Regions from separate parts of the Microbacterium sp. NPDC058021 genome, predicted to be linked through region 1. Evidence: predicted binding sites of a transcription regulator. Region 1 holds the regulator's gene; the other holds the start of a gene.

Region 1 (6,353 bases):
CCCCGGCGACGGTGCCGTCTGCGGCGATGAACGCCTCGCGGAACCGCGCACGGATGCGGTCGCGCAGCTGCTCGATCGCCACGGCATCGTCGTCGCGGCCCACGATCCGCAGGGTCGCGGCGGTGAGCTGGGCGCTGCGGGCGAAGTAGGCGGTGGCGAGGACGTCCTTGCGGGTCTCCTCGCCGATCTGCAGCCAGTCGCCGTAGTCGTTGCCGACCTGGGCGCGCCAGATGAGGTCGGGGTTGTGCCGTTCGATGTGGCGCACCCACGCGATCATCGAATCGGCGGCCTCGACGAGCACGGCGGTCTCACCCGTGGCCCGGTAGACCTGCCACGGCACGGTCACCCCGCCGTCGCCCCACGCCGGGGCGCCTTCGCGCAGGTGGATGAGGTGCGGGGCGATGTCGGGGAACGCGCCGTCGGCGTTCTGGGCGGTGCGCACGTCGCGCATCCACCGGCGCAGCAGCGGACCGAGGTCGGCGAGCGCCAGAGCGGTCGGCGCGAACACCTGCGCGTCGGCGAGCCAGCCCAGGCGCTCATCGCGCTGCGGGCAGTCGGTGGGGATCGAGACGAAGTTGCCGCGCAGACCCCACGAGATGTTCTGGAAGAGCCGGTCCAGTGCCGCGTCCGACGAGCGGAAGTCGCCGACGAACTCGACGTCGTTGTGCAGCACGACCGCCTCGATGTCGGATGCCGCGAGGTCGCCGGCGATGCCCTGCACCTCGGCGAAGCGGAAGCCGTGCAGCGTGAAGCGGGGTTCGAACGCCTGCTCGGCGTCGCCGTTGGTCCAGAACACGTCCACGGGTTCGGCGGTGCGCAGGTTCGCGGTGTACAGCTCGCCGTCGTCGAGCACCTCGGCGTGGTTCAGCTGCACCCGCCGGTCGGCCGGCTGTCCGCGCAGGGTCAGCCGCACCCGGCCGACGAGGTTCTGCCCGAAGTCGACGATGAACCGCCCGTCGCCGCGCGGGACGACCGATACGGCCGGCAGCCGCACGGTGGCGCGCACGCCCGGGTCGACCTCGGGGGTGAGCAGGCTCGTGTCCTCGCTGGTGACGACCGCACCCGACCAGTCGTCGACCGCGCGCTCGGGCAGGTGCCACTGCGGGTCGGCCCGGCGGGAGTCCTCGTACTGCCCCATGAGCATGTCGGCATAGAGGATGTCGCTGGCATCCTCCTTCCACTCGGCATCCGTGCCGATCACCGACCTGCCGCCTTCGGCACGGTCCATCATCAGCTGCACCAGCAGCGCCGGCTCCGTGCCGTAGTGCTGGGCGTGGTGCCGCCGGTCGGTGCCGATGAAGCCGACGTACCAGCCGTCGCCGAGCAGCGCCGCGATGGAGTTGCGACCGGGCCGCAGGTAGGCCGTGACGTCCCACGACTGGTAGGTGATGCGGTCACGGTAGTCGGTCCAGCCAGGGGCGAACTCATCGGTGCCGACCTTGTGACCGTTGACGTAGAGGCGGTAGACGCCCTTCGCCGAGGCGTGCACCTTGGCCGTGGCCGGGACGACGTCGAGGTCGAAGTGGCGGACGAACCGACGCACCGGCTGCAGCTTGTTGACGGTGTAGCTGATGTCGGTGTCCTGCGGCGGCAGCGCCGTGTGGCGGTAGACCGGGTTGCGTCCGATCCACGCGGCGGCCCACTCGTCGGCGTGCACGATGCCCGTGGCGAATGCGGCGGTGGCCGATGCCGTGACGCCCTCATCGTCTTCGACCTCGAGGGTCCACTCGTAGTCGGCGGAGGTCACCAGCGGCGCTCCCGCGTAGGCGACCCCGACGGTGAGGCTCTCGTGCACGCGACCCGAGTCCCACACCCGGGCCAGGGCGCCGTCCGGCATCCGTACGGCCACCGTCACGCGGTACGCGACCTGGCGCGCACCCCGGCGCGGCGAGCGCAGTCGCCAGGCGAAGACGGGAGCGGCGACGACACCCTGAGGATCGCGCTGCCCGTCCACGCGCAGCGCATAAGGTTCGAGGGTCATCCCTTCAAACCTCCGGCGAAGCCCTTGATGATCTGCTTCTGCATGAGGAAGTAGGCCAGCAGCACGGGCACCACGCTGATCACGAGACCGGCGAAGACGACGGGCCAGTTCGAGACGTACTGTCCGACGAACGCGTACAACGCGACGGTGACCGTCTGCTGCGGCGTGCCGCTGAGGTAGAGCAGCGGCACGAGGAAGTCGTTCCACACCGTGATGGCGTTGAGGATGACGACCGTGCCGGTGATGGGGCGCAGCAGCGGGAAGACGATGCTGAGGAAGGTGCGGAAGGTGCCGGCGCCGTCCAGCGCCGCCGCCTCTTCATAGTCACGTTCGAGCGTGCGCAGGAAGCCGGTGTAGAGGAACACCGAGAAAGGCACCTGGCTGCCGGTGTAGAAGAGGATCAGCGAGGCGAGCGAACCGAGCAGGCCGAGGTCGCGCATGGTCTGGTACAGCGGGATGAGCGCCACCTGGAAGGGGATCATCATCCCCACCAGCACGATCCAGAACATCGTCGTCGACAGGCGCGACATGACCCGGGCGAGCGGGTACGCCGCCATCGAGGAGATCGCCACGATCAGCACGACGCTGGTCACGGTCACCACCGCGCTGTTCCACAGCGCCGAGGCGAGGCCGGCCTGTTGCCAGGCCTCGATGAAGTTGTCGAAGGTGGGCTGACCCGACGGCAGCAGCGGCGACGAGGTGTCGTTGGCGGGCCGCAGCGACATGTTCACCAGGATGTAGACCGGGAACACGAACACCAGCGCGACGCCGAGCATCACGATCTCGCGGGCGAAGGTGCCCTTGGAATAGCGGGACATCAGTTGCTTTCCTTCCGCGCCATCCGCTGCTGCGTGATGGAGAAGAACGCCACCACGACGGCCAGCACGAGCGCCAGAGCGATGCCGTAACCGAACTCGTTGAACTGGAACGCCGACTTGTACAGCAGCGTCGACATCGTCTCGGTCGCCCCTCCGGGGCCCCCTGCGGTGAGGACGAACACCTCGGTGAACATCTTCAACCCGCCGATGATCGTGAGCATGATGTTGATCGCGGTGGCCGGCGCCAGCAGGGGCCACGTCACCGACCAGAACCGGCGCCACGCGCCGGCGCCGTCGACGGATGCCGCCTCGTTGATCTCCTGCGGGATGGACTGCAGACCCGCGATGTAGATGACCATCGAATAGCCGGCGTGCTGCCAGACGACCATCATGACCACCGACACGGCAGCCCAGGTCGGGTCGCCCAGCCAGCTGGGGGCCAGGTCGCCCAGGCCTACCCCGGCGAGGAGCGTGTTGACGGCGCCGTCGGGGGTCAGCAGGAACTTCCAGAGGTAGGCGACGACGACGGGCGTGATCACGACGGGGGCGAACAGCAGCACGCGCAGGAAGTTCTGCGACTTCAGGCCGCTGTTGACCCCGAGCGCGAGGAGCAGTCCGATGCCGTTCTGCAGCACGGTGATCGCGAGCGCGAAGATCAGCGTCATCTTCAGCGCCTCGAGCGAGCTCTGCGAGGTGAAGATGCGAACGAAGTTGTCGAAGCCCACGAAGTCGTAGCTCTGCGACAGGCCGTCCCAGTCCGTGAAGGCCAGGATGCCGCCACGGATCGACGGGACGATGACGGCGAAGCCGTAGAAGATCATGGCGGGGATCGCCAGCAGCAGCAGGGCCTTGGACTGCGCCACGCCGACGAAGCGGCGCCGCGGCGCCGGAGCGGGTTGCGGCGCTGCGGGCGCAGGAGCAGCCGGGGGCGCGGACTCGAGAACGGTCATCGGGGGTCTTCCCCTTCGGAGGCCGCGAGCAGTGCCCGCACGGCGTGGGTCATGCGGGCACGGGCGCCATCGAGGTGCTCACGCAGCTCCGCCTGCAGCGCTGCCTCGTCACCCTGTTCGACGAGGTCGAGGAGGTGGCCGTGGTCGAGCGCGGAGGGGTGCAGGTCGACGTCTTCTTCGACGGTCAGCTGGATGAGGCTTGCGAACACGGCCTCGTACGCCTCCCAGACGTCCTGCAGTCGGCGGTTGCCGCCCATCTGGTAGAGCAGCGCATGGAAGCGCATGTCGGCGTCGGCGAAGTCGTCGGCGGCGGCACGGTCGGCGCACGCGATCATCTCGGCGACGATCTGGCGGCCCGCGCGGATCTGCTCCGCGGTGGCCTGGGTGATCGCACGGGTGACCGCGACGACCTCGATCGAGGCGCGCAGCTCGTATAGGTCGTCGATGTCCTCCTGGGTGAGGCCCACCACGTAGTAACCGCGACGACGGGACTCCACGAGCCCCTGCGACTCCAATTGGCGCAGTGCGTCGCGCACCGGTCCCCGGCTGACGTCGTACTCGGCAGCGAGGGCATCCTCCACGAGGTGCGTTCCCGGCTGCAACTGGCGCCGGACGATGAGATCGCGCAGCACTGCCGCGAGCTGATCGCCGAGAGCCGGGGCTCGGGTCGGACGAATTGTGACCACCGCGTCACTCCTTTGATTACCGTTAACGAAAGTCAGTTAACCGTCGGAGGACGGGGGTGTCAAGAGGTCTGACCACGACGTGTCGGAAATCCACAAACGGCCCTTCGCTTTCGCGAGGGGCCGTTGTATGCCGGGATCCGCCGGGACGGTCTAGTCGTCTGATTCCTGCTGACGAGGACGCCACAGCACGATGTCGGTCGCGCGCGGGACGCGCTTGCCGTGGCGCAGTGTGATGACGCCGCCACTGGGTCCGGCGGCGAACACCCGCGCGCCCGGGCGGTTCTCGACCTCGGCGCGCACCCGGTTCTCCAGGTCGCGCACTTGATGGCGCAGCTCCCGCACGTGGTTCTCGAGCTCGATGATGCGCGCCACGGCCGGCAGGCTCACGCCCTCCGCCGACAGGCGCGCCACTTCGCGCAGCTGCGCCACATCGCGGGGCGAGTAGCGCCGGGAGCCGCCGCGCGTGCGGGCGGGCACCACGAGTCCGATGCGGTCGTACTGCCGAAGCGTCTGCGGGTGCATGCCCGCGAGGTCGGCGGCGACCGCGATCGCGAAGATCGGGGTGTCCTCGTCGATCTCGTCGCTCATGCGCTCACCTCTCCGTGTCGCGACGGTAGGCGATGTCGCGAGCGTAGGACGCAGCGCGTGGCATCCGTCCTACGCTCGCCACATCTCCTTCGCTCACGTCGGCTTACCCTCGAGCCTTCTGCATCAGGTCGGCGCGCGGGTTCTCCTTGGGCTCCAGCTCGTGGAAGCGCTCGAGCGCCTCCCTGGCCTCGCCCTCCAGATGGGCCGGCACCGCGATCTGCACCTCGGCGAGCAGGTCGCCGGTGCCCTTCGTGGTGGCGACGCCGCGCCCCTTGACCCGCAGCACACGTCCCGAGGGCGTCCCCGGAGCGACCCGCAGCTTCACCGGGTCACCGCCGAGGGTCGGCACCTCGATGGTCGCGCCCAGCACGGCCTCGGTGAAGGTGACGGGAACGGTGACGCGCAGGTTCAGCCCGTCCCGGGTGAACACCGGGTGCGGACGCACCGTCACCGACACCACGATGTCGCCGTTCTCGCCGCCGTCGGGCGACGGACGGCCGCGGCCGCGCAGCCGGATCTTCTGCCCGTCCTTGACGCCGGCCGGGATCTTGACCTTGAACGGCTTGCCGTCCTCCCCCTGCAGGGTGATGGTCTCGCCCTTGGTCGCCGTGAGGAAGTCGATCGTCGTGCGCGCCGTGACGTCGCCGCCCTTCGTGGGGCCGCCGAAGCCGCGGAATCCGCCCGAGGTCTGACCGAACCGGCCGGAGCCGAATCGGCCGCCCTGCTGGTTGAACATCGAGAAGATGTCGTCGAAGTCCTCGGCGGACTGATACCTCGCACCGCCGCCGCGACCTTGGCCGAACATGCTGAAGACGTCTTCGAACCCGCCGGCACCCTGGCCGCCCGCCGTGAAGCGGGCGCCCGTGCCCATGGCGCGGATCTGGTCGTACTCGGCACGCTGTTCGGCGTCGCTCAGCACGGCATACGCCTCGCTGATCTCCTTGAACTTGGCCTCCGCCGCGGCATCACCCTGATTGGAATCGGGGTGGTACTTGCGCGCGAGCTTGCGGTACGTCTTCTTCAGGTCGGCATCGCTGACGTCCTTGCTCACACCCAGGACGGCGTAGAAGTCCTTGTCGAACCAGTCTTGACTCGCCATCGATGCCTCCGTCCTACTCGACCGGAACCGCGACGACGACCTTCGCCGGCCGCAGCTCGACCGAGCCCAGCCGGTAGCCGATCTCGACGACCTCGAGGATCGTCGGCGCCGTGGTGCCGGGGGTCGGGGCCTGGAAGATCGCCTCGTGCTGCTGCGGGTCGAACGGCTCGCCGGCCTCGCCGTAGCGCTCGACGCCCAGACGGCTCACGATGCCGCGCAGCTTCTCGGCCA
Region 2 (6,353 bases), 450 kb from region 1:
GTGCGGGCGGGGACACGGGGCAGCCGCACGCGGGCGGGCACGGAGGTGGGAACGGACATCGGCATCCTTGCTGACGGACCGGAATTCGGGTGCCTCGATCCTACGCGTGACGCCACCGCGCCGAGGTCAGCACTCGATGACGTTGACGGCGAGCCCGCCTTCGCTGGTCTCCTTGTACTTGGTCGACATGTCGATGCCGGTCTGGCGCATCGTCTCGACCACGGTGTCCAGCGAGACGTAGTGCGAGCCGTCGCCGCGCATGGCCAGGCGCGCAGCGGTGACGGCGGTGGAGGCGGCGATGGCGTTGCGCTCGATGCACGGGATCTGCACGAGCCCGCCCACCGGATCGCACGTGAGCCCGAGGTGGTGCTCCATCGCGATCTCGGCGGCGTTCTCGATCTGCCGGTTCGTGCCGCCCATGACGGCGGTGAGCCCTGCGGCGGCCATGGCGCATGCAGACCCCACCTCGGCCTGGCATCCGCCCTCGGCGCCCGAGATCGACGCGTTCGCCTTGAACAGCGACCCGAGCGCGGTCGCGGTGAGCAGGAACCGGCGGATGCCGCGGCGGCGGTTCGCCTCGGTGCGTGCGGCGTCGTCGATCGGGTCGGTGGGCTCGCCCGTCGGCGGGTGGAAGCCCAGCAGGGCACTGCCGACGAGCTCGCCGTAGGGGGTCACGGCGTTGCCGTCGCCCAGGCCCACGTCGGCCAGGAACCGCCACCAGAACATGCCGATGGCGGGGAGGATGCCGGCGGCGCCGTTGGTCGGCGCCGTGACGACGCGCCCGCCGGCGGCATTCTCCTCGTTGACGGCGAGGGCGAACGCGCCCAGCCACTCCCCCGGCAGCTCGCGGTGTCCCTCGGCTTCGACTGCTTCGAGCTGCTGACGGATGAGGCCCGCTCGCCGCTTGACCTTGAGCATGCCCGGCAGCACGCCGTCGGCGCTCAGGCCCGCCTCGACGCACGCGCTCATGGCATCCCAGATGGCGTCGAGGCCGGCGGCGACCTCGGCCTCGCTGCGCAGCGCCTGTTCGTTCAGCCGCGCCGCTTCGGCGATCGTGATGCCGCGTTCATCGCACAGCGCGAGCAGTTCGTCGGCGCTGTCGTACTGCAGCGGGAAGGGCGTGGTCGCCACCTGCGGCGCTTCGCCCTCGCGGCGGATGAAGCCGCCGCCGATGGAGTAGTAGGTCTCCTCAGCCACGGTGATGCCCGCGGCATCCGTCGCCGTCAGCGTCATGGCGTTGGGGTGGCCGGGCAGCCGCGTACGGGGCGCGAAGGTGACGTGCTCCTTCGCGAACGCGATGGGGTGCGTGCCGTCGAGTATGAGGGCGCGACCCTCGGGCCAGTCGGTCCAGGTATGGCGTACCGTCTCGGGATCGACCGACTCGGGCACGTGCCCCTGAAGGCCCGCCACCACGGCGTCGGGCGTGCCGTGGCCGATGCCGGTCGCCCCGAGCGAGCCGTAGAGGGCGCAGTCGAGGCGGGCGACGCGCGGAAGCGCTCCGGTCTCGCGCAGGCGCGCGGCGAAGTCACGACCCGCGCGCATGGGGCCGACCGTGTGGGAGCTCGAGGGTCCTACTCCGATGGAGAACAGCTCGAACGCCGAGACGTATGCGCTCACCCTTCGAGCCTACGCGCCGCAGCCCCGGACGCGGGTCCGGGGCTGCGTGCGGTGTCGGCGTGTGGTTACGCCTGCGACGACTCGTTGACCTCGAGCGTGGGGCCCGAGTCCTCGGTGGTCACCTCGACCTTGCGGGGCTTCGCCTTCTCGCTCACCGGGATGCGCACGCTCAGCACGCCGTTGCGGTAGGTCGCGGCGATGTGCTCGGTGTCCAGGCCCTGGCCGAGGCTCAGCTGGCGCAGGAAGCTGCCGGCCTCGCGCTCGCGGGTGATCCACTTCACGCCTTCGCCGACGTTGAGGGTGCGCTCGGCACGGATCGTCAGCAGCTGGCCGTCGACGTCGATGTCGACCGAGCCCGGGTCGACGCCCGGCAGGTCGGCGGCAAGCACGTAGTGGTCGCCTTCACGGTAGAGGTCCATCGGCATCTGCCGCGGTCCGCGGCGGACGGGGTCCATCAGGTTCGTTGCAAAACGCTCTAGGTCACGGAGCGGGTCGTAGTTCGCCATGTCGTCTCCTCTCGAGCGGTGCCGGGAGCCCCGGCATCCATGTCAGGTCTTCAAAGTTGAGTCACATCGACTCAACTGCGTCCAGATTAGCACTCTCGCACGAGAGTGCCAAGGGGTCACACCGGGTTGCCAGCCACCGCGGATCGCCATGGCGCGCAGATAGGGTGTGCGCATGAGCGCAGACCAGATCGTGTTCGACGGCCGGATCGGAGTCGACGTCAAGGGCGAGACGTGGAGCTGCGTCGAGATCCCCGACTCCGCTGCGTTTCTCGGCACGAAGAAGACGGTGCGCGTCGATGCGACCGTCGACGACGTGGAACTCGAGAACGTCGGCGCCATGGTCACGGGCACCGGCGGGCACATGGTGTCGCTGAGCGCCAAGGTGCGCAAAGCGCTGGGCAAGGACATCGGCGACCAGGTTCGGGTCGTGATCGCGAAGCGGTAGCCCGCTCGGGCCCCCGGGAAACACGAAAGGCCCCGGCGAACCGGGGCCTTTCGAAACTGTCTCAACACAGTGTGCGCCCGAAGAGACTCGAACTCCCAACCTTCTGATCCGTAGTCAGATGCTCTATCCATTGAGCTACGGGCGCATGGCCTGTGCACTCTCGTGCGGGCCGTCGATAAGCCTACCCGACGTCGGCACGACGCGCGAATCGAGCGGCCTGCGCGCGGTCACCCGGGCGCGTCGCCCCGTTCGGCGACGGCGCGTTCGACCGCGCGGCGATGCGCGCGCAGTTTCGGGATGTCGACCATGCGCAGCGCCTGCATGCGCGCGCGGCGCATCCGGTCGTAGTCGGGCTCGAGGTCGGGGCGGGCGGCTTCGATGCTCAGCGTGCGGTCGATGTTCTTGGCCACTTCCGACCAGGCGGCGTCGCGGGCGTCCTCCACGAGCTTCGCGAGCTCCAGCGGATCCTCGGCCCGCTCCCGCAGCTCCTTGGCGATGTGCCGGGACTGGCGGGCGCGCTTGCGCAGGTTGCGCACGTCACGGCTGCGGTAGTCGTGGGTGCCATCCGAGTCGGTGTGGCGCCCCTTGGCCGTCTTGCGCTCCCGCTCGGTGCGCTCGGCGTCGGCCTCCGCCTCCTCGGCGAGGTGCAGCAGCGTGTCCCGTGCGTGCGGGACGAACCGGGCCTCGGAGTAGTCCTCACCGCCGGTGAGGATGTCGACGAGGATGCGGTTCTTCAACGCGAGCCGCGTCGCCGCCGATGCGATGTAGAGCCCCTCGGCGACGATGTCGTCGTGCTTGACTTTTCGTCGCTGCGCCACGGCACCCCCTTATATCGATCCTAGGGCGAGGGGTGCGCCAGAATCGATTCAGGATTCCAACGAAGGAGCCAGGATGCCGCCACTTCAGGTCCGCGGCGCGACGAGCGTCATCACGGGCGCAGCCGCCGGGATGGGCGCCGAGGTCGCGCGACAGCTGGCATCCGCCGGCGCCCGCGTCGCCCTCATCGACCGGGATGCCGACGGCCTCGCCGCGGTCGCGGCGACCCTCACCGGCTCCGGCCACACGACCCACGTCGTCGACCTCACCGACGACGACGCCGTCGCCGTGGTGGCCGGTGCCGTCACGGCATCCCACCCGCACGTCCAATCGCTCATCACGTGCGCGGGGTCGTCGATGCTCGGATCGATCGACCAGCTCACGATGGCCGAGATGCGCTGGCTCATGGATGTGAATCTCTGGGGCACCGTCAACATCACCCAGGCGCTGCTGCCGGCGCTGCGCCGGGCGCCCGCCGCTCACATCACCCATCTGGTGTCGATCTATGCGCTGGCCGCGCCCGCCGGTCGCATCCCCTACGCGATGAGCAAATACGCGGTGCGCGGTTTCACCGAGGCGCTGCGCCACGAACTGGCGGGCTCCACCGTGACGGTCGGCGCCGTCTACCCCGCAGGTGTCAAGACCGGCATCGTGCTGCGCGGGCGCTACGCCGCCGCCCTCGACCCCGCCGTGGCCGACCGGGCCGCAGCCGCACAGGCGGCCATGTACCGCACCGAGCCCCGGGATGCCGCGGCGCGCATCGTCGCGGCGACCCGGCACCGCCGCGCGCGCACGATGATCGGCCGCCAAGCGCGGCTCGTGGACGTGCTGACCCGCGTCACCCCCGTGCACTACTGGGCCGCGATGCGGCGGCCGCTGCGGGAGGCCGTCGACACCACGACGCCCATCGCGAAGCCGACTCGAAGCGGCGACTGAACCCCGTCATAGCATCCGCAAAACTGCGCGTCGCTGAATGGAGGCAACCCGAATCGGAAGGCCCCCATGCACATCGTCGCTGCCATCGCACTGGATCTCATCGCCATCTTCGTGCTCGCCTATGCGGTGTACTTCCCGCGTCACCGGCGCCGGGATCTCGCGATCGCATTCGTCGGCATCAACGTCGGCGTGGTCGCGGTGTCGATGGTGCTGGGCTCGACGACGATCGGCGCGGGGGTGGGCCTCGGCCTCTTCGGTGTCCTGTCGATCATCCGCCTGCGCTCGAGTGAGATCGACCAGAGCGAGATCGCCTACTACTTCGCCGCCCTCGCGATCGGGCTGGTGTGCGGGCTCTCCCCCACGATCAGCTGGCTGAGCGTGGGGCTCGTCGCCCTCATCGTCACGGTGCTCGCCGTCGTCGACAGCCCGGCGATGCTGCGCCGCTCGCGCGAACAGACGATGGTGCTCGACCGCGCCTACACCGACGAGCGCGCCGCGACCGCCGCCGTCGGGCAGCTGCTGGGCTGCCCCGTGCACGGCATCACCATCCGCTGCGTCGACCTCGTCTCGGACACGACCACCGTCGATGTGCGCTTCGCGCTGCCGCGCGAGCGTCGCGCGATCGAGCGGCAGGACACCGCGCGGCGCGAGCAGCGCGAGGCGATGGCGCGATGACGGCGCTCGCGGCCCTCGAGGCCCTCCGCCCGCTCGGTCTCGAGGACCTGAACGCCGCCGCCGAGCTGCAGACGCGTGTCGACCGCAAATACATCCTGCCGCGAACTGCCCTGCCCGCCGTGCTCGCCCAGCTGCCGGCCGGGACCGAGGTGCTCGAGGTCGGCGGCGAGCGGCTGCTGCGCTACGCATCGCGCTATTTCGACACTCCGGCGCTGGATAGCTTCCTGGGCGCGGCCCACGGCAGGCGCCGCCGGTTCAAGGTGCGGACGCGCACCTACGTCGACTCCGGTGGATCGTTCCTCGAGGTCAAGACCCGCGGCGGACGCTCGACCACCGTGAAGGAACGAGTGCCGGTCGCCGTCGACGAGGTGCACGCGGGTCTGGACGACGCCGCCGTCGGCTACGCCGCGGCCATGCTCTCCGACGCCGGCATCCCGGGCACCGAGCCGATCGCGCAGCGCCTTGAACCCGTGCTCACCACCGGGTACCGCCGGGCGACGCTCCTGGTCCCCGGCGACGGCGAACAGGAGGACGCCTCCCGCGGCACGATCGACGTCGACCTGCGGTGGCGGGATCTGCACGCCCCCGCAGGCCGCGGCATCCTCACGCTCCCCGACACCGTCATCGTCGAGACGAAGTCCGGATGCCGCGCCGGCGCACTCGACCGCGCGCTTTGGCGCTGCGGGCACCGTCCCGCGACGGTCTCGAAGTACGGCACGGGCCTCGCGGCACTGCGACCGGGCCTTCCCCACAACAAATGGCACCGCACCCTGGTGCGCCACTTCCGCGCTCTGAAAGGAAACGCATGACTCCCCTGCCCGAGCCCACTTCCCGCCGCCGGCTGTGGCTGGTGGCAGCGCCCACGGCCCTCGCGCTCACCCTCGCCGGCTGCGCGGCCGGCACGCAGAGCGCCGCGCCGGCCACGACGCCCGAGGCGACCTCCGAGGCTGAGCCCGCCGTCGACACGGCACTCGACGGCTTCTCCACCGCCGCCGATGTGCTCGCCGGCAACCAGGAAGCGCACGACGACCCCGCTGACGCCGAGTGGTCCCAAGCGGATGCCGCGGCGATCGACCTCGACGGGTCGACCGCGTCGTCGGCGTCCGCCGATGTCGACATCGCCGGGTCCACCGTGACGATCTCCGCCGCCGGCACGTACCTGCTCAGCGGTGACCTGGAGGGTCAGGTCGTGGTCGACAGCGCTCGCGAAGGCACCGTGACCCTCGTGCTCGACGGTGTGAACATCGCCCACACCGCCGGTGCTGCGATCGACATCGTCGCCGCCGACGAGGCGGTCGTCGTGCTGGCCGAGGGCTCGACGAACACCCTGAGCGACGCCGCGAGCTATGCCGAGGACG

What was found. Region 1 encodes HspR, which represses chaperone genes until heat shock. Its sites were predicted from a motif close to AAGTTGAGTCNNNNNGACTCAACTT; they were not measured.
Region 2: the regulator HspR is predicted to act here: its motif matches at 2,177-2,201, upstream of ACFVR6_RS03295 (Hsp20/alpha crystallin family protein).

Annotation. Positions count from the first base shown of each region.
Region 1 covers NZ_JBHVRF010000001.1:250,108-256,460, reverse strand. Annotated here, with positions in the region: gene ACFVR6_RS01245 (family 78 glycoside hydrolase catalytic domain) at 1-1,981, opposite strand, end outside; gene ACFVR6_RS01240 (carbohydrate ABC transporter permease) at 1,978-2,799, opposite strand; gene ACFVR6_RS01235 (carbohydrate ABC transporter permease) at 2,799-3,749, opposite strand; gene ACFVR6_RS01230 (GntR family transcriptional regulator) at 3,746-4,435, opposite strand; gene ACFVR6_RS01225 (heat shock protein transcriptional repressor HspR) at 4,586-5,023, opposite strand; gene ACFVR6_RS01220 (DnaJ C-terminal domain-containing protein) at 5,127-6,122, opposite strand; gene ACFVR6_RS01215 (nucleotide exchange factor GrpE) at 6,136-6,353, opposite strand, start outside.
Region 2 covers NZ_JBHVRF010000001.1:704,109-710,461, reverse strand. Annotated here, with positions in the region: gene ACFVR6_RS03305 (MFS transporter) at 1-59, opposite strand, end outside; gene ACFVR6_RS03300 (L-serine ammonia-lyase, iron-sulfur-dependent, subunit alpha) at 127-1,617, opposite strand; gene ACFVR6_RS03295 (Hsp20/alpha crystallin family protein) at 1,683-2,123, opposite strand; gene ACFVR6_RS03290 (DUF1905 domain-containing protein) at 2,296-2,568, shown strand; tRNA gene ACFVR6_RS03285 (tRNA-Arg) at 2,641-2,713, opposite strand; gene ACFVR6_RS03280 (asparagine synthase) at 2,796-3,386, opposite strand; gene ACFVR6_RS03275 (SDR family NAD(P)-dependent oxidoreductase) at 3,460-4,320, shown strand; gene ACFVR6_RS03270 (DUF4956 domain-containing protein) at 4,387-4,995, shown strand; gene ACFVR6_RS03265 (polyphosphate polymerase domain-containing protein) at 4,992-5,804, shown strand; gene ACFVR6_RS03260 (carbohydrate-binding domain-containing protein) at 5,801-6,353, shown strand, end outside.